One region of the Halomonas sp. hl-4 genome, then DNA from elsewhere that is predicted to be linked to it. Evidence: predicted binding sites of a transcription regulator. Region 1 holds the regulator's gene; each other region holds the start of a gene.
What was found. Region 1 encodes sigma-54, which starts transcription at its own class of promoters, with help from an activator protein. Its sites were predicted from a motif close to TGGCACNNNNNTTGCTNT; they were not measured.

Region 1 (7,329 bases):
CTCGCGTTAACGTGCGTACTCACTGGCTTCACGCAGCATAAAGAAAACAGTGTTTAAAAACTATTATCGAACATCGTATTCTAACCTTACCTGACGACGACAAGCGAGCCTCTGTTCACCTCACCACAAAACGATGGGGCAAAGTCCACTCAGTCAATGTTATTCTTATCTTCTATTTATTATTTTAACGAGCCACGCTAATACTCATGCCAGAGACAGCTGCTAGCACGCCTTTTCGTCAAAGCGCACTGCGCACGCTAAACATCGAGCAAGCCGCGATCGCAGGTTTGGCCGCCAAACTGGATGCGCATTTCGACCATGCCTGCGAGCTTATCTTGGCCTGCCAAGGACGCGTAGTCGTCACCGGTATGGGAAAATCTGGCCATATTGCGGGTAAGCTCGCGGCTACATTAGCCAGCACCGGATCGCCCGCTTTTTTCGTTCACCCGGGCGAAGCCAGCCACGGCGACCTGGGAATGATCACGCGCAGCGACGTCGTTATAGCGCTCTCTAACTCAGGGGAAACCGCCGAAGTGACCGCCCTGCTGCCGCTACTCAAGCGGCTGGGGACGCCACTAATCAGCATGACGGGGCGCCCCACCTCGACCCTGGCCCAGCATGCGGATGCTCATTTAAATAGCAGCGTGGATCGCGAAGCTTGCCCCCTTGACCTTGCCCCGACAAGCTCAACCACAGCGGCCTTGGCCCTCGGCGACGCCCTCGCGGTGGCGCTTCTGGAAGCGCGTGGTTTTACCGCAGAGGACTTTGCATTGTCGCATCCTGGCGGCAGCCTCGGCCGACGCCTGTTGCTGCGCGTTCGCGACCTTATGCATCAGGGTGAACGTTTACCGCAGGTTGCATTAGGCAGCCCACTACGCGACGCCTTATTGGAAATCACCCGGCAAGGCTTGGGCTTCACCTGCGTGGTGGACCCCAACGGCCAACTAGCCGGCGTCTACACGGATGGCGATTTACGCCGCACGCTGGATAACTTCCACGATTTGCGTGAAGTGCGGGTAGATGACGTCATGACGCGGCCCGGCAAGCGGATATCCCCCGACCTGCTGGCGGCGGAAGCCGTGCGCATCATGGAGGACAACCGCATTACCGCCCTCGCGGTGGTGGATGAACAACAACGCCCAATAGGCGCTCTACATATGCATGACCTGCTCGCCAGCGGCGTCATTTAATTGAATCGACCGGAGGCTCAATGACCCTTTCCACTGACCTACTCGACCGACTGCGTCGCATTCGCTTATTTGCCCTTGATGTTGATGGCGTACTCACCGACGGTCGGCTTTACTTTCAGGCCGATGGCGTGGAAATCAAAGCCTTCCACACCCAAGACGGCCATGGGCTCAAACTACTTAAACGCGCGGGTATTTCAGTCGCCCTGATCACCGGTCGTGACTCACCCATGGTCAGTCAACGCGCCGCTGCGCTGGGCATTCCTCACGTCTACCAAGGCTGCGAGGATAAATTGACCGTGCTGCGCGACCTTTGCCAACGCCTTGGGCTTGAACTGCCTCAAGTAGCGTATTGCGGCGACGACCTACCCGATTTGGCAAGCATCAAGCGAGCGGGGGTCGGGATCACGGTGCCCAACGCACCTGACTACATGCACACCCATGCTGACTGGGTGACAGAGCGCCTGGGCGGCCACGGAGCGGTTCGTGAAGTCTGCGATGCGCTACTCGACGCCCAAGGGCACTGGGGCGCCGTCATCGATACCTACTTACACGGCTGAGGAACTATGTTGAAGCAACTTCGCACGCGCGTGGGACTTGCGCTGATTGTGCTGGCCCTCGGCGGCATGCTGGTATGGCTGGACCCTGGCGGCCCGCAAACTGTCCCCCAGGACCCAGATGCGCGTGCGGAAGAGCCGGGGCATGTCCTACACAATGCCGAGCTCACGCTATTTGACGAACAGGGTAATATCCAGCAGGGGCTGACCACACCCCGCCTGGTACATACCCCTCAATCTGCGACGACCCAGACCGAAACACCCCACGCCACACTTTATGACAGCGAGCGACGCGTGTGGAACGCCACGTCAGAGGTGGGCACGCTTAACACTCGCTCCCAGGAACTGACGCTTTCCGGCAATGCCAAGCTCATAGCACCCGAAGAGGGCTGGCAACTCGATACAGATGTCCTGCACTATGAAGGGAAAAACGCCCATGCATGGAGTGACACCCACGTGCTACTCCAGCAACCGCCCCAGCGAACAACGGCGCAGCGGATGGATGCATGGCTAAACGAGGATGAGGTGAGGCTTGAAGATAACGTTCAAGGCCACCACCCCCCAGAGACGCAACCTGGACAGGAATAAAACATGAAAGCGTTTATCTACACGGCGGTTGCCGCTGCCTGCTTAGTCCCTTTTTATGCGCTGGCGGATAATCACCAGCAACAGCAACCGGTTGAAGTCGAAGCCGATCAGCTTGACCTTGACCAACGTGCCGGTACGGCGGTTTACACCGGCGACGTAGAGGTTCGCCAGGGAGATATGCTGATCAGAGGCGATGAAGTTGAAATCCAACGTAACGAAGAAGGCGAGCTCTCGCGGGCGACGGCACTGGGTGATCGCGCCTATTTACGTCAGCAACCCGAGGACCAAGATGGCCCGATAGAAGGCTGGGGCCGGCGCGTGATTTATCACGTCGCCGAGCGCCGGGTTGAGTTGATTGACCAGGCAGAAATCATTCAACAAGGCGACCGCTTCACCGGCGGACGTTTGGATTATTTCATCGACCGCGAGGTCGTCGAAGCACGTTCCGATGTTGAGAACCAAGAGCCGCAACGCATCCGCATGACGCTGCAACCCGAAGACTAAGGAGAGCCCGATGGTAGCTGCCGCCGAAAGCGCAACTCGAACGCTACACGCCCGCCATTTGGCAAAAAGCTATAAGCGCCGACGCGTCGTAAAAGATATTAACCTGGACATCTCCCAAGGCAGCATTGTGGGCTTGCTTGGCCCCAACGGCGCGGGTAAAACCACCTCGTTCTATATGATTGTCGGCTTGGTCAAGGCAGATGCAGGCAGCGTCGGCATCGACACCCTTGATCTTTCTCGCGCCCCTATGCACGAGCGCGCCAAGGCAGGCATTGGCTACTTACCTCAAGAAGCGTCTATTTTCCGCAAGCTTTCCGTCGCCGATAACATCATGGCCATTTTACAGACCCGAAGCGACCTGGACCGCGCCGGACGCGAAGCTCGTCTGGAAACACTGCTAGAGGATTTTCATATCACCCATATCCGCGACAATATGGGCATGAGCCTATCGGGTGGTGAACGGCGGCGCGTCGAAATCGCTAGGTCACTGGCCACTGAGCCTGCATTTATTCTGCTCGATGAACCCTTCGCGGGCGTAGACCCTATTTCAGTGGGCGATATCAAGTCGATCATCCGCGCATTGAAGGACCGGGGCATTGGCGTATTGATCACCGACCACAACGTGCGTGAAACGCTGGATATATGCGACATCGCCTACATTGTCGGCGATGGCCACATTATTGCCAGCGGCACACCAAACGCCATTCTTGACAATCAAGAAGTGCGCGACGTTTACTTAGGCGCTGATTTCCGTCTGTAAAGCTATCAATGGCATATTTATTGCCGGTGGCATGCTTATTGCACTTGCACCAAAACAAAACTCGCACTAGGGTGGATGCTTTCCGATAACCGAATGGTTCTCTGATGGTCATGAAAGCTTCTCTTCAACTGCGAATTGGCACCCAGCTCACCATGACACCTCAGCTGCAGCAGGCAATTGCTCTGCTGCAGCTATCAACGCTCGATTTACGCCAGGAAATTCAGCAAGCGCTGGACGCCAACCCCATGCTTGAGCAGGAGGATGAGTTCAGCGAACAAGCCGCCAGCGAGCCGGAAGAAGCTGAATGGGCAGACAGCATCCCCACAGAGCTCTCCGTCGACAGTGACTGGTCGGATACCTACCAGGACACGGGCAGTACCGGCAGCTCGAGTGGTGAGGGCCCTGACTTTGAACGCCAAGCGGCGGGGCAAAGCCTACACGGCCACCTCCTCTGGCAACTGGCCATGACCGACTTAAGCAGCCGCGAACAGCTGGTTGCCGAGAGCCTGATTGATGCTCTCGATACAAACGGCTACCTCACCCAACCACTCAACGATATCCGCGAAGGGCTGCGCGCCCAAGGCGTGGAAGGGCTCAGCCAGCGTGAGGTTGAAACCATCTTGTTACGGCTTCAACAGTTTGAGCCCACCGGCGTGTTCGCCCGTGATCTTCGCGAGTGCCTGATGCTTCAGCTCGCCACGCTACCCGACGATACGCCGTTATTGATTCCCGCGCGGCGTTTGGTGCGCCAGTTTCTGGAAGCCTTGGGCAAAAATGATCAACGTCTACTCAAGCGACGATTAAGCCTCGACGATGCGCAGCTAGACGAGGTCGTCCAGCTCATCCGCAGCCTTGACCCGCGCCCTGGCAGCGCTTATAGCGCCACTGACGACAGCTATGTGATCCCCGATCTAGTGGTTCGCCACGATAACGAAGGCTGGCACCTTGAGCTCAATCCAGAGGCGCTGCCTAAGCTCAGGATTCAACCCGACTACGCCAGCCTGATTAAGCGCGCCGACAAAAGCCAGGATAACCAATTCCTCAAAGACCACTTACAGGAAGCCCGCTGGCTGATCAAAAGCCTTTCCAGCCGCAACGACACGCTACTGCGTGTCGGCCGCGAAATCATCACTCGCCAAATCGGCTTTTTAGAGCAGGGCGAAGAAGCCATGAAGCCGCTTATTCTGGCGGATATTGCGGATGCGGTAGAGATGCACGAGTCGACGATTTCTCGCGTCACCACCCAGAAATTCATCCATACCCCAAGGGGTATTTTCGAGCTTAAATACTTCTTCTCCAGCCAAATAAGCGGTCAAGACGGTGACAGCCACTCCAGTACGGCGATTCGTGCACGGCTCAAAAAATTAATTCAGGAAGAGCCCTCCGGCAAACCACTGTCGGACAGCCGTTTAGTGACTCTACTGGAAGACGTCGGCATCCACGTGGCACGCCGCACTGTTGCCAAATATCGAGAAGGCATGGGCATTCCCTCATCCAGCGAGCGACGTCGTTTGCGTTAGATAAACGGAAACTCATCACAAGGGCTTTGCTTAACGGCAAAAAGGGTTACAATCGAAGAACAGTCCGATGGATAAGGAGTACGTCAATGCAAGTCAATATCACCGGTCATCATGTGGAACTGACTGACGCCTTGCGTGACTATGTCAACGAAAAGTTGGAACGCGTCGAGCGCCATTACGACAACATTACCACCGTGCAGGTAACGCTTTCGGTTGAAAAAGAGCGCCAACAAGCGGCCTGCACGTTGCACGCAGCAGGTGCTGACTTGCACGCCGAAGCCCTTGATAATGATATGTACGCCGCCATTGACGCCCTAGCGGACAAAATCGATAGGCAACTCGTTAAGCATAAGGAAAAAGCACAAGCCCGCGCCCAAGGCGCAGGCGTGCGTTAATTCAATGACGTTGGCCACTATCCTCCCCCCGGAGCGCGTTCTCTACGATGTGCCTGGGGGCAGTAAAAAACGGGTGCTGGAGTTTTTCAGCACCTTCATCGCGCAAAACATCCCAAGCCTCGATAGCCAGGAAGTATTCAGTCGCTTGATTGGGCGTGAACGCCTGGGCAGCACGGGAATTGGCAACGGTGTGGCGATTCCTCATGCGCGAAGCCCACACTGTGAATCGCCTATCGCGGGCTTTCTCAAACTCAATGAAGCGGTCGACTTCGATGCAATTGACGGCGATCCGGTGGATTTGGTGTTTGTCCTACTTGTGCCCGAAGAAGCGGACGACACGCATTTGGCCTTGCTGGGCCAAGTCGCTTCCATCATGAACGACGCCGACACACGCCAGCAGCTACGCAAAACGGGCAGTCAACGTGAACTGCTGGATCTCATCTCCGCCAAGATACGCGACCAAGCAGCCAGTCAGTAACCCGCTGGCACGTCCGGTGGGTATAGATTGAGTTAACGTCTTACTCTGGCTGGTTACCCACGTCACTTGACCGCAAGCAAGAGAGCCTTCATGCAACTCGTCATTATTAGTGGACGATCCGGGTCAGGCAAATCAATTGCCTTACAGGCGCTGGAAGATTTGGGCTATTACGCCATTGATAATTTGCCAGCCATGCTACTGGACTCGCTGATTGATGAGCTACGCGACCAGGGGGAACGCACCCATCTGGCGGTTAGCATTGATGCGCGCAATCTGCCGGGCGCGCTTGCTAAGCTTCCCAAGCTTCTCGAAGAGCTTCGCCAACGTACCATCAAGTGTCAGATTGTATATCTGACCACCGATGCACGTATTTTGCTGGAGCGCTATTCGGCTACTCGAAGGCGCCACCCTTTAACACGCAATAGCACGCTCACGCTTGAAGAAGCCATTGATCAAGAAGAGCAAACGCTGCACGAAATACGTGACCTCGCCGATCTCACTATCGATACATCGCGCCTGTCGGTACACGATCTTCGTCGTCGTATCACCGACCAGGTAGCGCATCAGCGACGTGATCAGCTAACGCTGACCTTTGAGTCATTCGGCTATAAGCGCGGTGTGCCGCTCGATGCCGATATCGTTTTCGACGTGCGCTGCCTGCCTAATCCTTACTGGGATCCCTCTCTGCGCTCGTCTACTGGCCGCGACGCCGATATAATTGCGTTTTTAGCTAACTATCCCCTGGTCGATGACATGGCCAGCGATATTCAGGCGTGGCTTGAACGCTGGCTTCCGGCGTACCAAAACAGCCAGCGCAGCTACATGACCGTCGCGATAGGATGTACCGGGGGTCAGCATCGCTCAGTGTATATGGTTGAACAACTGGCGCAGCGCCTCGCCGGGCAAGCAGGTGAGGTACAGTTACGTCACCGCGAGCTGGGCTTACAATACACGGTCAACGCGCCGCTTTAGCATTAGTCGCCCTAGCCGTTTAGCAAGGGCCATCATCTATTGCGACGACCCTAGCAGCCAAAAGGAATCAGGGTGCCCGAACGTAGACTTACCCTTACAAACCAGCGCGGCCTTCACGCTCGCGCCGCGACCAAACTTGTACAGTGCAGTCAGCAATTTGACGCCAACGTACGTGTCTTGAAGCAGCAGCAGGAAGCCGATGCCGCCAATATCATGGCCCTCTTGATGCTTGCAGCGCCTTGTGGCACGGAGCTATGCATAAGAGCAGAAGGCAATGACGCCGAACAAGCACTGGATGCGATTCAAGCGCTGTTCGACGCACGTTTTGACGAGGACAAGTAAAGCCCTGCCTTGCTAAGCTAGCTACC
Region 2 (7,329 bases), 1.9 Mb from region 1:
ATCAGCGAGTTAACGAGATTATGCTAACGGTTTACCTATCACATGGTTTAGAAAGCGGCCCCGGCGCGCTAAAAATGCAGGCGCTAAAGGGCATTGCCGAAAAGCTCGACGACTGCGAGGCCGTCGTGATGGATTACCGTAATCAACCCGAGCCGCCACAACGCCTTCAGCACCTGCTGGCGACGCTTTCGGCCAGGGGAGACAACCCTGAGCGCTGTGTTTTTGCCGGTTCAAGCCTAGGCGGCTGGCTCAGCGCGGCGGTCAGTTCACAGCAGCCCGTCCTGGGCTGCTTTTTATTGGCCCCAGCACTCGGGTTGGCGCATTACCCCGAAACCTCCCCCACCCTCCAAGCCCATTGCACCCACATTATTCACGGCTGGCAGGACGAGGTAATTCCCCACCGCCCGGTTATTGAATGGGCTGAGCGGCAGCGCCTATCGTTGCGCATGGTGGATGATGACCACCGGCTCCACGAAAGCCTGGACACCCTACTCAGCGACTTCGATGCCTTCTTAACACGCTGCAGCGCCGTATTGCACGCCAGTACGATTGCTTGTTCTCGTCGCTAAGCAAAACATTCGACAAGCGCGCCCAATAGGTGTACAAAGCATGTACACACAAAAGGAGAGCGTCCATGTTTGGCCCATTTAAGCGCGACCCCAAAAAGAAGCTACAGCAAGCCTACGAACGCAAGCTGCAAGCCGCTATGGAAGCCTCCCGTAACGGCGACATGCGAGCTAATGCCACCCTTACGGAAGAAGCTAACGCTCTTCTCGCTGAAATTGAGCGTCTGAAGAAAGAAGGCGCATAGCGCCGGCGACTTTTATATGCCGGCGGCTACTCGTCCGCTAACGCGGGTAAGAGCGTTTTCAGCTTACGGGTAAGGGTATTTCGCCCCCAACCCAGCAATTCAGCGGCTTCCCCTTTGCGACCACCGGTATGTTTAAGGGCTGTCTCGATTAAAATTCGCTCAAAATCGGGCACTGCTTCTTCCAGTAGATGGGTATGCCCTTCTGCCAGCGCGTTGTCTGCCCAATCACGAAACGCGCTACGCCAATCACCGTAGGCGCTGGTTTCCGAGGCGCTAGATGAGCGCAACTCCGCCGGCAGGTCTTCCACCAGCACTTCGCGCCCCGAGGCCATCACCGTCAGCCAGCGACAGATGTTTTCCAACTGCCGGACATTGCCCGGCCAGGGCAAGCGCGTGAGGTGGGCTTCGGCTTCAGGGGTTAATACTTTGATATCGGTGGACAGCTCTTTGGCCGCTTCGGCCAAGAAATGACTCGTCAGCCGCGGAATATCCTCGCGTCGTTCGGCAAGCTTCGGCAAGTGAATGCGGATAACGTTTAGACGGTGGAACAAGTCTTCACGGAAGCGTCCATCTTCTACCAGTAACTCAAGGTTCTGGTGGGTGGCCGCGATAATGCGCACATCGACCTTCGTTGGCGTATGCCCCCCCACCCGGTAAAACTCGCCGTCGGCCAGTACACGCAGCAAACGCGTTTGCGTTTCGGCGGGCATATCGCCAATTTCATCTAAAAACAGCGTGCCACCATTGGCTTGTTCAAAGCGGCCCTGGCGCTGCGACGTCGCACCGGTAAACGCCCCCTTCTCGTGGCCGAACAGCTCCGACTCGATCAAGTCACGCGGAATCGCCGCCATGTTCAGCGCAATAAAAGGCTTGCCTTGGCGGGGGCTGTGCTGGTGTAGCGCCTCGGCAACACGCTCTTTACCGGTGCCTGATTCGCCGTTGATCAGTACGGTAATGTGCGAGTGAGAAAGCCGCCCAATCGCGCGGAACACCTCTTGCATGGCGGGCGCTTCGCCGATAATTTCCGCATTGAGCCCTTCTGGCACGCTGACCGGGCGCTGACGTTCACGGGCATGCGCAATGGCGCGGCGCACCAAAGCCAGGGCCTCATCAACGTCAAATGGCTTGGGCAGATACTCGAATGCACCGCCTTGATAGGAGGCCACTGCGCTATCCAAATCGGAGTGCGCGGTCATCACAATGACCGGTAAATCGGGGTGCGCCTCACGCACACGCCCCATTAAATCCAGGCCATCGATCCCCGGCATGCGAATATCAGTGACGAGTACATCCGGCGGGCTTTCGAGCAAGCGCGAAAGGGCTGTGTCGGCCCGTTCGATACATTCAACCTCAAGATCGGGTTGCGCCAGCGCGCGTTCAAGTACCCAGCGAATCGCGCGATCATCGTCAACAATGACGACCCGCGCAACATCATTACGGGCAGGCTCAGTCATGACGCTTCTCCGGTGGAATTAATAACCAATGGAATCAATAGACGAAATTCGGTGTGTCCGGGGCGTGAGTCGCATTCGATCAGTCCTTGATGTTGGTGCAAAATGGATTGGGCGATTGACAGGCCAAGCCCGCTACCTTCGGCGCGGCCTGACACCATCGGATAAAACAGGGTTTCTTGCAGCGCACTGGGAATGCCGGGGCCGTTATCAATCACGCCTACTTCGCTAACCAGGCGATGTCGTTCGGCTCCCAGGGTGAACTGGCGACGCGCACGGGTGCGCAGCACAAGCGTCGGCTGTTGAGTCTGGGCATCGCTCATCGCCTGCACCGCATTGCGCGCCACGTTCAATACCGCCTGGATCATCTGGGATTCATCACCGGATAAATCCGGCAGGCTGGGGTCGTAATCGCGTTGGATATCAACGTGTGGGTGCTCGGCGATCAACAGCGAACGAACACGTTCCAGTACCTTGTGGATGTTGACCGGCTCGTGCTTGACGATGTAGTTCGGGCCCAGCATGGAATCCACCAGATCCCGCAGCCGGTCGACCTCTTCTACAATGATGTGGGTATATTCGCGCAGCGACGGGTTGTCGAGATCGCGCTCCAGCAACTGCGCCGCCCCGCGAATGCCGCCCAGCGGGTTTTTCACTTCGTGGGCGAGGCCGCGGGCCAGTACCTTGATGGTTTCCTGGCGAGTGGTTAGCGCTTCCTCGCGGGAAATCTGCATCAGCCGATCACGCGGCTCGACCTCTAGCAATAACTCCGTCTCGGAGAGCGGCGTCACCGTATAATCGACGGTCAGCGTCTCACTATTCAGCGGCGTAATGCGCGCCTCGCGCTGGGTAAAGGGATGAAACGCATCCCGGGCCTTGGCCAGCACGTCATCAATGCTTTCATCACCGCCCAGCAGCCCGTCGAGGCTCATGCCTTGCACACGGCTCAGGCTAACCGCCAGCAACGCCTCAGCGGCGGGATTCATCCAGCACACGTTAAGCCGTCCATCCAGCAGTAGCACCGCCGTCGTAAGGTGTTCAAGTAAACGTTGGTGCATGGTGATGTCTTGCAAAGTCGCCTCATCCATTATCTTGGTTCAGCCTTCCGCTGGAAAGATGTAGAGGGAACTGCAAAAAGCGCGCCAAATATGCCTCCGCGCTGATCTGCACGGCACTTGCGCCGCGTAGCGGTGCATGGCGTGCCGTTTTAGCGCAGGTCAGTGCCCTCACCGATTTCTTATGCACCATAATGGCGCATTCGCGCTAATCTGCCACTTCGATTGTCACCGCTGTTGTGCGATGCTGGCGACGCCCTTGGCTATCCAATAGCTCCGCCTGAAGCTGATGCCGACCGGCGGGCAGGTTCGCCAGCCAGAACACATTGCTATGCAGCGCCGACTGGCTAAGCTCGCCATTAACGCGTAGCTGTACCTGATGATCATCGCGAAGCTGAGGCGCAATACTCAACGTCACCGGTGTGTTAGCGTCCACCTCAGCACCCGCGCTAGGCGAGCGAATCTGAAAGCGATCGTAGGGCATAAAGGGCTGACCTGGCGATGTGGCGGCAGGCGGCTTTTCTTGCCTATCCGCGTACTGGCTTGGCAATCCAGGCAGCGGGGCAAGCTCTAGCGCTTCGCCACCGCCACTTGGCGTGTCGGAAAAGGTAACGTTGCCGTTTTCATCCACGGCTCGGTAAACCGTCGACGAGGCTGCCGTGTTCACGGCCACCGCCGCCAACAGCAGAGCAAAGCCAGCTACCCAGTACACCCTAGCCTGCCTCATTAACGCCTTGCGCCACATGCGTCCCCCTAAACAAAAAAACCCCGCCGTGGCGGGGTTTAGGCTTATCAGCACCACATAGGTGAGATTAGCAGCTGTTCTTAGCAGCTATAGTACATATCAAACTCAACCGGGTGCGTGGTCATGCGAATACGCTCCACGTCTTCCATTTTGAGTTCGATGTAGGCATCGATCATTTCGTCGGTGAACACGCCACCTTCGGTCAAGAATGCACGATCGGTGTCCAGCGCTTCCAGCGCCTGATCCAGGCTGCTCGCCACGGTGGGTACCGATTTACCTTCTTCCGGCGGCAGATCGTAGAGATTTTTGTCCATGGCATCGCCAGGGTGGATCTTGTTCTTGATACCGTCGATACCGGCCATCAGCATCGCTGCGAAGGCCAGGTACGGGTTAGCCGTCGGATCAGGGAAGCGCGTTTCAACACGCTTGCCTTTCGGGCTGGCCGTATACGGAATACGAATCGACGCCGAACGGTTACGGGCACTGTAAGCCAACATGACCGGCGCTTCGAAGCCCGGTACCAAACGCTTGTAAGAGTTGGTAGAGGCATTAGTGAAGGCGTTCAGTGCACGGGCGTGCTTGATGATACCGCCAATATAGTACAGCGCCATCTCGGAAAGACCCGCGTACTCATCACCTGCGAACTGGTTGTTACCGTCTTTCCAGAACGACTGGTGAACGTGCATACCAGAGCCGTTATCGCCAACCAGCGGTTTTGGCATGAAGGTAGCGGTTTTGCCGTAGGCGTGCGCCACATTGTGGATCACGTACTTCATTTCCTGCACTTCGTCGGCTTTCTTCACCAGCGTATTAAACTTAACGCCGATTTCGTTCTGACCGGCATTAGATACTTCGTGGTGATGAACTTCTACCGACTGGCCGATGGCCTCCAGGGTATTACACATCGCACCGCGGATATCATGGAAGCTGTCTACCGGCGGAACCGGGAAGTAGCCGCCTTTAACGCGCGGGCGGTGGCCTAAATTGCCGCCTTCTACCTGGCTATCCGTGGCCCATGCACCTTCTTCAGAGGTGATTTTGTACATGGCGCCCTGGATGTCGGATTTCCAGTGAACTTCGTCAAAAATAAAGAACTCAGGCTCCGGACCAAAGAAAGCGGTGTCGCCAAGACCGGTTGACTGTAAGTAAGCCTCAGCACGCTTGGCAATAGAGCGTGGGTCACGATCGTAGCCCTGCATGGTCGCCGGCTCGATGATGTCACAACGTAGCACCAGCGTAGCGTCTTCGGTGAACGGGTCGAGGTAGGCAGTGCCGTCTTCCGGACGCAAAATCATGTCGGATTCGTTAATGCCTTTCCAGCCGTTGATGGAGGAGCCATCAAACATCTGACCGTTCTCGAAAAACTCTTCGTCCACATCGCGGGCAGGCACGGTGACGTGCTGCTCTTTACCGCGGGTGTCGGTGAAACGTAGATCTACCCACTTAACATCATGCTCTTCAATTAGCGCGAGAGTCTTGGCTGACATAGTGTCCTCCGGTATGAGCGTGGCTTAAAGCTAACGACAGTAAGCTACCGATAAATGTTGTTCGACATAACGCGTGCATCATGGCACGCCTGCCTTGCTTGTTCACTCAACGTTTGTTCATTGCATTCAACAGAACGCCTAGCGATAACGAAACCGGCTAATGTTGTAGCACGCCGCAAGGCGCTTTGCCTATGACTTACTTAGCCGCTACAGGTAACAATGCAGATTGCGTGCCACTATTGCACCAATATGGCATAAAAAAACATCAAGTCATTGTTTTAAATGCACTTTAAAAATAAAAACCGTGCCACTTCATGTTGCATCTAGAGCTTGACTACCAATATACGGCTTTATAAGGACAACAAAAGCACCAAGTTTGTGCAAAAACAAGCCCGCTAGCACCAAAAAAGTGCATTGCGTTGTAAGCCCTGAGCACAGCAAACATTATTTGCTTGCGCACCAAACAATAGATACTATATTAAACTTTTAGACACAGTCAGTTACACTAAACAAAAAATAAACACACAAGGCCGGAGGGCACCCCCATGAAGTCGGTATGTTTTATTATCGACACCTGCGTCACCGGTGCCCAATTGCCGCGCCACCTTCATGCCATTTACCATGCAGCCGCCGACCACCCCGCCTATTCGCTGCAGGTAACCAGCCTTAACCATGACAATCGATTATCACTCATCGAGCAACGTTTTGCTGCGCACTGCATCGTCTCGCCGGCCACCACCCTGGGCGCACGGCTTAATCACGCCGCTGCCGCCAGCCAGGCCGAATGGTTGATTTTTGCGCTGCACGCCACCGCACTACCAGCGACCTTATGGCGGGCGCTTTTTCCTATGTTGGATAGCTACGCCGTTGAGGCTGTTGTACTCGGCGCCAGCGAACCCACTTTGCCAGCACGATTACTGCAACGCTTTTTAGCCACCACACTGCAATCGCCCCCTTACATAGCGGTGCGACGTACATGGCTCGAACGTCTGGGAGGTTTCGACCCTGAACTCGACCGTAGCGCCATACACGACTTCTTACAGCGTTTGCATGCCTGCCCGACCCGTATCCATACCTTCACTTCTCAAGCGCCTATCCCCCCAACAGGTCATATTGCCTAGCGCATCGCCACATTCAGCTGTTTGCCGAACATCATCGACCCGATCCTCGACTTGTTGACCACGTTGCTTAATACGATGCACCCCACCATGCTTACCACGGCAAGAATCGCGGCATAGACCACAATTGGCAGCGATAAAGGCGCGATCACTAAATCGGTGACGATGAAAAACATCGGATGCGCCAAGTAAATGCCAAACGAATAAACATTGATTTTGCGCACCCAGTTGGGCGCGGTGTAGCCTTTAAGCCGTCGCGTGGCGCATAGGGTAAACAACACAAAGAACGGAATGATCCACACCTCTTTCGAGGTGAAGTCCGGCAAGTGGGCGAGCGTTGCGATGCACAGTCCGAGCACAAAAATCCCCAGGCAGGCCGGTAGAGCCAGATATTTCATCCATAACGGTCGCTCGGCTTTAATACCGTTTGGCGCCAATGGGTAATACCGAACCAGCACTAGGGCCAGGAAAAACAGATACAGCCAGCCCAGCGGCGCCACCCACAGCAGGTACCCAGGCGGGTCGACGCCATACCAGTAGGCCGTTCCCCAATAGCCCATGCTGATCAAACAGGAAAGCCAGAACCACGGCACCGGATTGACCCGCCAAAGACGCCAACGGGTAAACAGCCAATAGCCGACATAAAACTGCATGGCGATAAT
Region 3 (7,329 bases), 190 kb from region 1:
TGCAGCAAGACCTCGGCGCCGCGGTGCAGGTCGACTTCACCGCCGGGGCGCAGGCCGCCCCGCTTGCCGGCGATTTCCTTGAGGATCGCGTGGCCGTCAAAACCGGCAATTGCCAGGAAGTCCGGCTTTTGCGGGCCGTCGGCATCAATCTCATCGGTGCTGACCGGTGCGTATGCGGGCAGCGCCTTGAGCTTGTAGCGGGCGGTCAGCGCGTTCGGGTAGCGCTTTGCCAGTTCGGCGCTGGTGATGATAGCCACGTCGGTATACTCGATGGCGGTATCGCGAATCGCCCCGCTGGCGGCCAGGCGGTAGGCGCTGGCCTGGTCTTCAATCTTGGGCCACAGCACCCCTGGGGTGTCGACCAGCGCCACGCGTCCGTCGATGCGCACCTTTTGCTGACGCTTGGTGACTGCCGGCTCATTGCCGGTTTTGGCGATTTTGCGCCCCGCCAAGCCGTTAATCAGCGTCGACTTACCCACGTTGGGAATGCCCATCACCATCACGCGCACGTCTCGGTCGGCGCGCACGGCGCCGGCCAGCTCGTGGCACAGCTTGGGAATTTTTTTAAGCTCGCGGAGATTGGTCGTGGTCACCGCCAGCGCGCGCATGTCGTCCTGGGCGTCGAAAAATGCCACCCACTCGTCGGTGCGGTCCGGGTCGGCCAGGTCCGCCCGGGAGAGAATCTTGAGCACCGGCTTGTGGCGGGTCAGCTCGGCCAGCATGGGGTTGGCGCTCGAATAAGGCAGGCGGGCATCGAGCACTTCGATGACCACGTCGATTTCCGGCAGCGCCTCCTTGATCTGGCGGCGGGCCTTGTTCATGTGTCCGGGGAACCAGCCGAGCATGGGTTTCTCCTGCAAATAGCAAATGCGCTGCATCTTAACAGAAGGTGGTCAATAAACGGTTGTTAAGGCGTGATCTCGGCCTTATATTCTTATATGGTATAACTTTATAATTATTATATGTTGGCGGCGGCGCCAAGCAATCGCCACGACCATTAATTGCAAAGACAGGTAATGGCAAAGAGGAGTACAACATGGACCTGGCATCGAGCCTGCAGGGGCTTGTGGGCGGTATCTTGATCGGTATCTCGGCGGTCTGGCTGATGGCAAGCCTTGGGCGAATCGCCGGGATCAGCGGAATTGTGGGTAATTTGATCGCCCAGCGGCCAAAGGGCGATAGCGCCTGGCGGGTGGCGTTTCTGGTAGGCCTGATCAGCGGGCCTTTGCTGCTGATGGGGCTTGGCGTCGGGTGGGGCAACGTCGTCAATCATCCCGGCGAGGTCATCGGCCAGCCGCTGGGCGGCGTGCCGCTGATGCTGGTGGCCGGCCTGCTGGTCGGGCTGGGCACCGGGCTCGGCAGCGGCTGCACCAGTGGCCACGGGGTGTGCGGGCTGGCGCGTCTCTCACCGCGGTCGCTGGCGGCAACGATCACGTTCCTGGTCGCCGCGCTGGTGACCGTCTATGTCGTGCGGCACGTTCTGGGAGGTGGGGCATGAAAAAACAGTCTCTGACCCTGGTGTCGAGCTATGTCGCCGGCCTGCTGTTCAGCCTGGGACTCGCGGTCTCGGGCATGACCGATCCGGCCAGGGTGGTCGGTTTCCTGGATGTCGCCGGTGACTGGGACCCGACGCTGATGTTCGTACTCGGCGGGGCGGTCATCACCACCTTCATTGGCTACCGCGTTGTGCTGAAGCAGCCCGCCCCCATGCTGGACGGGCGCTTTCAGCTGCCCAGCAAGCAGACGCTGGACGCCAGACTGCTCGGCGGGGCGGCGCTGTTCGGCGTGGGGTGGGGCCTCTCGGGCTATTGCCCGGGGCCGGCCATTGCGTCGCTTGGCGGCGCTACCTTACCGCTGGTGGCGATGCTGGCGACCATGGTGCTGGGCTGGGTGATCGCCAGGCGCATCGCCTGACGAGGCTATCGCTTACTCCGGCGCTGGGCCACCCATCATTTCCTCCAAACGTTCCTCGTTGGGCATGCCTTCGACGCGGTCCAGCCGAGTGACTCCCTCGTCGGTCTGGCGCTTGAAGGCGCTGGTCGGCGTGGCGTGGAGCCCCAGGCCTTCGAACAGCTGATTGTTGGTGTAGACCTGTTCTTCAATATCGCGAGGTTGAGCGCTGGCGCTGATGCGTTCGCCTTGCTTGTGGTTGACGAGTGCTTCGGCGGGGTCCTCGGCAGCGAGTAGCGCAGCCGCTTTGGCGGGGCTGTCGGCATCTAAAATACCCACCATGATATGGCGCAGTTGCACCTTGCCAGCGTCGACCCAAGGCCGCGCGGCTTCCCAGAAGGTTTGGCAATAGGGGCAGTTAGGGTCTGTAAAGGTGTAAATCACGCGAGGTGCGTCGCGCTGGCCATCTTGAATCCAATGGCTGTCTTCTAGTAGCTGCCAAGTTTCTGCTTCGAGGGGTGCCCGTACGTGCTTATCCAGGGCTGCCTCCTCAAGCTGGTTATCGCCGTCCTGGTCGGTCAGCGAGCCGCTGATGGCATGCTCGCCGTCGGGCGTTAAGTAAATGGTCAGTTCTTGACCCTGCCGGCTGGCGCCAAAGCCGCGCATTCCGCCGGGGGCGTCAAACTCGCCGTGAATCTCAAGGCCTTGATCTGCCAAGGCTTGGATGGGGTCGGGAAGCGAGTCGGCCTGAGCGGTCGGCATCATAAGCATACCGAGCATCGCGCTGGCTATTAGGGTAAAACTTCGTGACACCGGAAGGGGCATAGAGAACCAGTCGCGCATAACGCTCCTTAATCATCGCAAAATCGAGGACCTAGCGTAACGCGCGTGACCTGAATAGGCATCTTTTTCTTGCTAAAGTTTCTATCCTTATAACATTAAGGATTGTTAGTCAGCCAGCGCACAGCATATGGGGGCAGTGGGTCCGTCGGCTGCCAGTCGGTTTCGCCGCTCAAGGGCTGCCATGACGTTGATGATAAAGCGCACTGAACGTCATCACCGAGCTGTTCGAACGACAGCGGCACTTCGGTGACGTTATACAGCGCCAACAGGCGGCGGCCGCTAGCTAGCGGGCCACGCTCGATGGCCAGTAGCGATGGCTCTGAGGCAAGCACCCGCTGTGCGGCATTTGGGTGAAAGCACGGCTCTTGGCGGCGATATTCCAACAAGCGGCTAAGGGCATTGAAGACGTCGTGGGTAGGTGTGGCAGTGCTGTCGAGGAGTAAGTCCAGTTCGCGGCGCTGCCAGCGGCGACGATTGATTGAGCGCAGACGGCCGCTACGTTCAACCCCCTCGACGTCGTTGAGGGTGCCGGTCAGTGTGTGAATGTACAGGGCGGGAATCCCCTGCAGGCTGAGCATGATCGCCTGACTGCACAAAAAGCGCGCGATTTGCCACGGGTCGGGGCCTTTGCGCGTGCCTTGCATGGCTTCAAACCAGGTGATGTTGATTTCGTAGGGTGTGTCGCTGCCGTCTGGGTTACTGCGCATGCTGACAAAGCCACCGAAGCGATGCATCAGTTCAAGCAGGGCATCGCGTTCGTGATCGGGTAGCAGGCCTTCCAGCGGGCGCACGCCAATGCCGTCGTGACTGGCAGTAAAGTTGAGATAGGTACAGTGGTCCGGCAGCGGAGGCAGGCTCGCCAGCCAGGCTTGCAGAGTGCTGGTCTCGCCACGGGTTAGCGTGTGCAGTAGTAGCGGCGGCAAGGTGAACTGATAAATCATGTGGGCTTCGTCGGGTGGTCCGTCGGCCTGGAGGTCAAGCCCGAAGTAGCTGATGTTTTCGTGGTGAGGCACGTTGGTTTCAGTGATCAGTAAGGTGCCCGGGGCAACATGGTCGACGATGGCGCGCAGCAATCGCACCACCGTATGGGTTTCGGGTAAGTGAATGCACGGCGTTCCCAATCGTTTCCACAGAAAGGCGACGGCATCCAGCCGCACGATGCGGGTACCTTGTTCTAGGTAAAACAGTAGGATGCCAACAAATTCCAGCAGCACATCGGGGTTTTCAAAGTTCAGGTCGAGTTGGTCTTCAGAAAACGTTGCCCATAGATAGCGTGTGCCCCGGCGGGTGGAGATAGGCACCAGCAGTGGGCTGCTGCGTGGGCGCACCACGGCCGACACATCAGTGTCCGGGTCGACTTCGATAAAGTAATCACGCCCCGGCAGGCTGCCGCTCAGGTAATCGACAAACCACAGTGATTCCCGCGACACATGATTGAGTACCAAGTCGGCCATCAAATCGTAGTGGCGGGCGAGGGTTTGAATATGCTGCCAATCGCCCAGGTCTGGGTTGACCTCTCGGTAGTGAATCACTGAAAAGCCGTCGTCGCTGCTCCACGGGAAAAACGGCAGTACGTGGACGCCGCTGATACGTTCACCGAGCCGCGCCTGCAAAAAGTCGTTAAGCACCGCTAATGGTGGCGTTTGGTCATCGACAATTGAGTCACCATAGGCGATCAGCCACTGGTCTTTTTCGCTCCAAGATGGTGCATGCTGGGCGCGCTTCCCGGTGGCGGTCGGCGCTTTGCGGGCAGCGAGAAAGTGCGTCAAGTGCAGATTAAGCCGACGCTGAACCTCAGCGGCGCGGGGGCCATAAAGGTGGCTCAAGTGGGCATGAACGGTAGTGTCGAAGGCAGTCATGAAGGCGTCCTAATAAACAGGCTTCCACAAACGGTGCAGCTTATGTGCCAAAACGTTACAATGACGGGTTAAGAACGCATTGACAGGTCATTTTTGCTTTCTCGTGCCACGTTGTAGCACGGGCTGACAATAGGTTGAACGCCATGCATTGCCCCTTTTGTGGTGCTAACGATACTCGCGTGACCGATTCGCGGCTGGTGGCCGACGGTGACCAAGTGCGTCGTCGTCGCCAATGCGCAAGCTGTCAGGAACGTTTTACCACCTACGAAACCGCCGAGTTGGTGATGCCCCGCGTGGTGAAGTCTGACGGTTCTCGCGAGAGCTTCAACGAAACCAAGTTGCGCGCTGGTATGCTGCGGGCGCTCGAAAAGCGGCCGGTCAGTGCAGAAGCGATTGAGTCGGCTGTTGAGCGGATTCGTCAAACGCTGCGCGCCCGGGGGGATCGAGAAATTAACGCTCGCGAGATCGGGGAGTCGGTCATGCAGGCACTGAATACTCTCGATCAAGTGGCCTACATTCGCTTTGCCTCGGTATATCGTAAATTCCAGGATCTGGACGAGTTCCGCGCTGAAATTGATCGCCTTTCCCAAGAGCCCACGGACGCTGGGCCTTCCTCGTGAGTATGACGTCGTTTAGTGCCGAGGATCATCGCTACATGTCACGCGCCCTCGTGCTGGCAGCGCGCGGTTTGTATACCTCCGACCCAAATCCACGCGTGGGCTGCGTGATCGTGCGTGACGGTGAGATTATAGGCGAAGGGTTTCACCGTCGAGCGGGTGAGCCCCATGCCGAGATTAATGCGTTAAGCGCCGTCGGCGACCGCGCCCAGGGCGCGACGGTTTATGTCACGCTAGAGCCATGTTCGCATACCGGCCGCACCGGCCCTTGCGCGCGGGCGCTGCAAGCCGCTCAGGTGGCGCGGGTGGTGGTGGCAATGGTCGATCCTAACCCCCAGGTTAGCGGTCGGGGCATTCGCATGCTGGAAGAGGCGGGTATCGAGGTGTCCGTGGGTTTGCTAGCCTCGGATGCCCGGGCACTTAATCCAGGTTTTATCGCTCGTATGGCGTCCAAGCGTCCCTTCGTGCGTATGAAAATGGCGATGAGCTTGGATGGCCGCACCGCCATGGGGTCGGGAGAATCACAGTGGATTACTGGTCCCGAGGCGCGTGCTCAGGTGCAACGACTGCGCGCCCGTTCCAGTGCGATTCTTAGCGGCGTTGAGTCGGTGATTATGGACGACTCGCGGCTGACCGTGCGCGCCGAGCAACTTGGTCTGGACGACGCCGAGGAAGTGGCTGGTCGTCAGCCGCTTAGGGTCATTGTTGATAGCCAGCTGCGGCTGCCGCTTGCTGCTGCCTGTTTGCGAGCGCCTGGGCGCACTCTGATCATGACCACGCCGTCTCACGGCGCCGACAAGCGTGAGCGGCTGATTGGAGCAGGCGCAGAGGTGCAGACTTTACCTGCCGACCCACAAGGCCGGGTGGACCTGCCCGCTTTGCTCGAATGGCTGACGGTCAACGAAGAGGTCAATGAGCTGCTGGTCGAAACCGGAGCGACTCTGGCGGGGGCGATGATCAACGCGGGCTTGATCGATGAAATGCAGCTATTCATTGCACCTACGCTGTTAGGGGGAGAAGCTCGACCGCTTTTTGCTCTGCCAGGACTTACCCTGATGGCTGATCAGCAGCGCCTCACCATTCATGATGTTCGGGCAGTGGGTCGGGATTGGCGGATTATCGCCTCACCGTTAGTGACTGGCGCAAGCGACGATACCAAGGTACCCTGACGCGCGAAATCGCACCCATTGCGACAACCTTTTGGAGATTCCATGGCGCACGCTTCCTCTGGGGAATTAGCCCCCATTGCCGAACTGGTCGACGATATTCGCCAGGGCAAAATGGTGATTCTCATGGACGATGAGGATCGCGAAAATGAAGGTGATATCATCATGGCCGCCGAAAAAGTCCAGGCGGAACATATCAACTTTATGGCACGTTTTGCCCGCGGCTTAATTTGTCTGCCGATGACGCGGGCTCGCTGCGAGCAGCTTAACTTACCGCTGATGGTGCGCGACAACGGCTCAGGGTTTGGGACCAAGTTCACCCTTTCCATTGAAGCCACCGAAGGGGTAACCACTGGGATTTCAGCGGCTGACCGCGCGCGCACTGTCCAGGCGGCCGTCGCCCCGCATGCCAAACCCACGGATATCGTCCAACCGGGGCATATTTTCCCCCTGATGGCCGAGCCGGGCGGCGTGCTGCGTCGTGCTGGTCATACCGAGGCAGCCTGTGATTTGGCTGCTCTGGCGGGTTGTGAGCCGAGTGGTGTGATTTGTGAAGTCATGAACGACGACGGCAGCATGGCGCGTCGCTCCGAGCTTGAAGCTTTCGCCCGTGAGCACGGCATCAAGATGGGCACCATAGCTGACCTGATCCATTACCGTATCGTCAATGAGCAGACCGTCGATCATCTGGAAACTTCGCCGATCATGACCACCCAGGGCGAGATGACGTTGCACGTGTTTCGTGACCGTATCCAGGGTGCGCATCATCTGGCGCTGGTCAAGGGGCAGCCCACGCCTGAGGCGCCCACCACGGTGAGGGTGCATTTGGCCGATACGCTACGCGATGTGCTGGGGCTTACCAAAGGCGAGCAGTGTCGTTGGGATGCCCAGCGAGCGCTGATGGAAATCGCCGCGGCCCCGGCAGGTGTCCTGGTGCTCATTGACGATGGACGA

Region 2: the regulator sigma-54 is predicted to act here: its motif matches at 5,768-5,785, upstream of glnA (glutamate--ammonia ligase).
Region 3: the regulator sigma-54 is predicted to act here: its motif matches at 4,625-4,642, upstream of CPH17_RS05925 (sugar phosphorylase).

The regions. Positions count from the first base shown of each region.
Region 1 covers NZ_LT907845.1:1,014,330-1,021,658, forward strand. Annotated here, with positions in the region: gene CPH17_RS05010 (KpsF/GutQ family sugar-phosphate isomerase) at 207-1,190, shown strand; gene CPH17_RS05015 (KdsC family phosphatase) at 1,211-1,747, shown strand; gene lptC (LPS export ABC transporter periplasmic protein LptC) at 1,754-2,332, shown strand; gene lptA (lipopolysaccharide transport periplasmic protein LptA) at 2,336-2,836, shown strand; gene lptB (LPS export ABC transporter ATP-binding protein) at 2,847-3,596, shown strand; gene CPH17_RS05035 (RNA polymerase factor sigma-54) at 3,701-5,116, shown strand; gene hpf (ribosome hibernation-promoting factor, HPF/YfiA family) at 5,203-5,511, shown strand; gene CPH17_RS05045 (PTS sugar transporter subunit IIA) at 5,516-5,989, shown strand; gene rapZ (RNase adapter RapZ) at 6,080-6,961, shown strand; gene CPH17_RS05055 (HPr family phosphocarrier protein) at 7,034-7,303, shown strand; gene pmbA (metalloprotease PmbA) at 7,321-7,329, opposite strand, start outside.
Region 2 covers NZ_LT907845.1:2,903,231-2,910,559, reverse strand. Annotated here, with positions in the region: gene CPH17_RS13825 (entericidin A/B family lipoprotein) at 1-13, shown strand, start outside; gene CPH17_RS13820 (YqiA/YcfP family alpha/beta fold hydrolase) at 21-569, shown strand; gene CPH17_RS19975 (DUF6435 family protein) at 635-811, shown strand; gene ntrC (nitrogen regulation protein NR(I)) at 838-2,265, opposite strand; gene glnL (nitrogen regulation protein NR(II)) at 2,262-3,320, opposite strand; gene CPH17_RS13805 (DUF4124 domain-containing protein) at 3,526-4,062, opposite strand; gene glnA (glutamate--ammonia ligase) at 4,143-5,549, opposite strand; gene CPH17_RS13795 (hypothetical protein) at 6,095-6,670, shown strand; gene CPH17_RS13790 (acyltransferase family protein) at 6,667-7,329, opposite strand, start outside.
Region 3 covers NZ_LT907845.1:1,207,713-1,215,041, reverse strand. Annotated here, with positions in the region: gene ylqF (ribosome biogenesis GTPase YlqF) at 1-845, opposite strand, end outside; gene CPH17_RS05940 (YeeE/YedE family protein) at 1,037-1,498, shown strand; gene CPH17_RS05935 (DUF6691 family protein) at 1,495-1,914, shown strand; gene dsbG (thiol:disulfide interchange protein DsbG) at 1,927-2,670, opposite strand; gene CPH17_RS05925 (sugar phosphorylase) at 2,829-4,592, opposite strand; gene nrdR (transcriptional regulator NrdR) at 4,736-5,212, shown strand; gene ribD (bifunctional diaminohydroxyphosphoribosylaminopyrimidine deaminase/5-amino-6-(5-phosphoribosylamino)uracil reductase RibD) at 5,248-6,378, shown strand; gene ribBA (bifunctional 3,4-dihydroxy-2-butanone-4-phosphate synthase/GTP cyclohydrolase II) at 6,421-7,329, shown strand, end outside.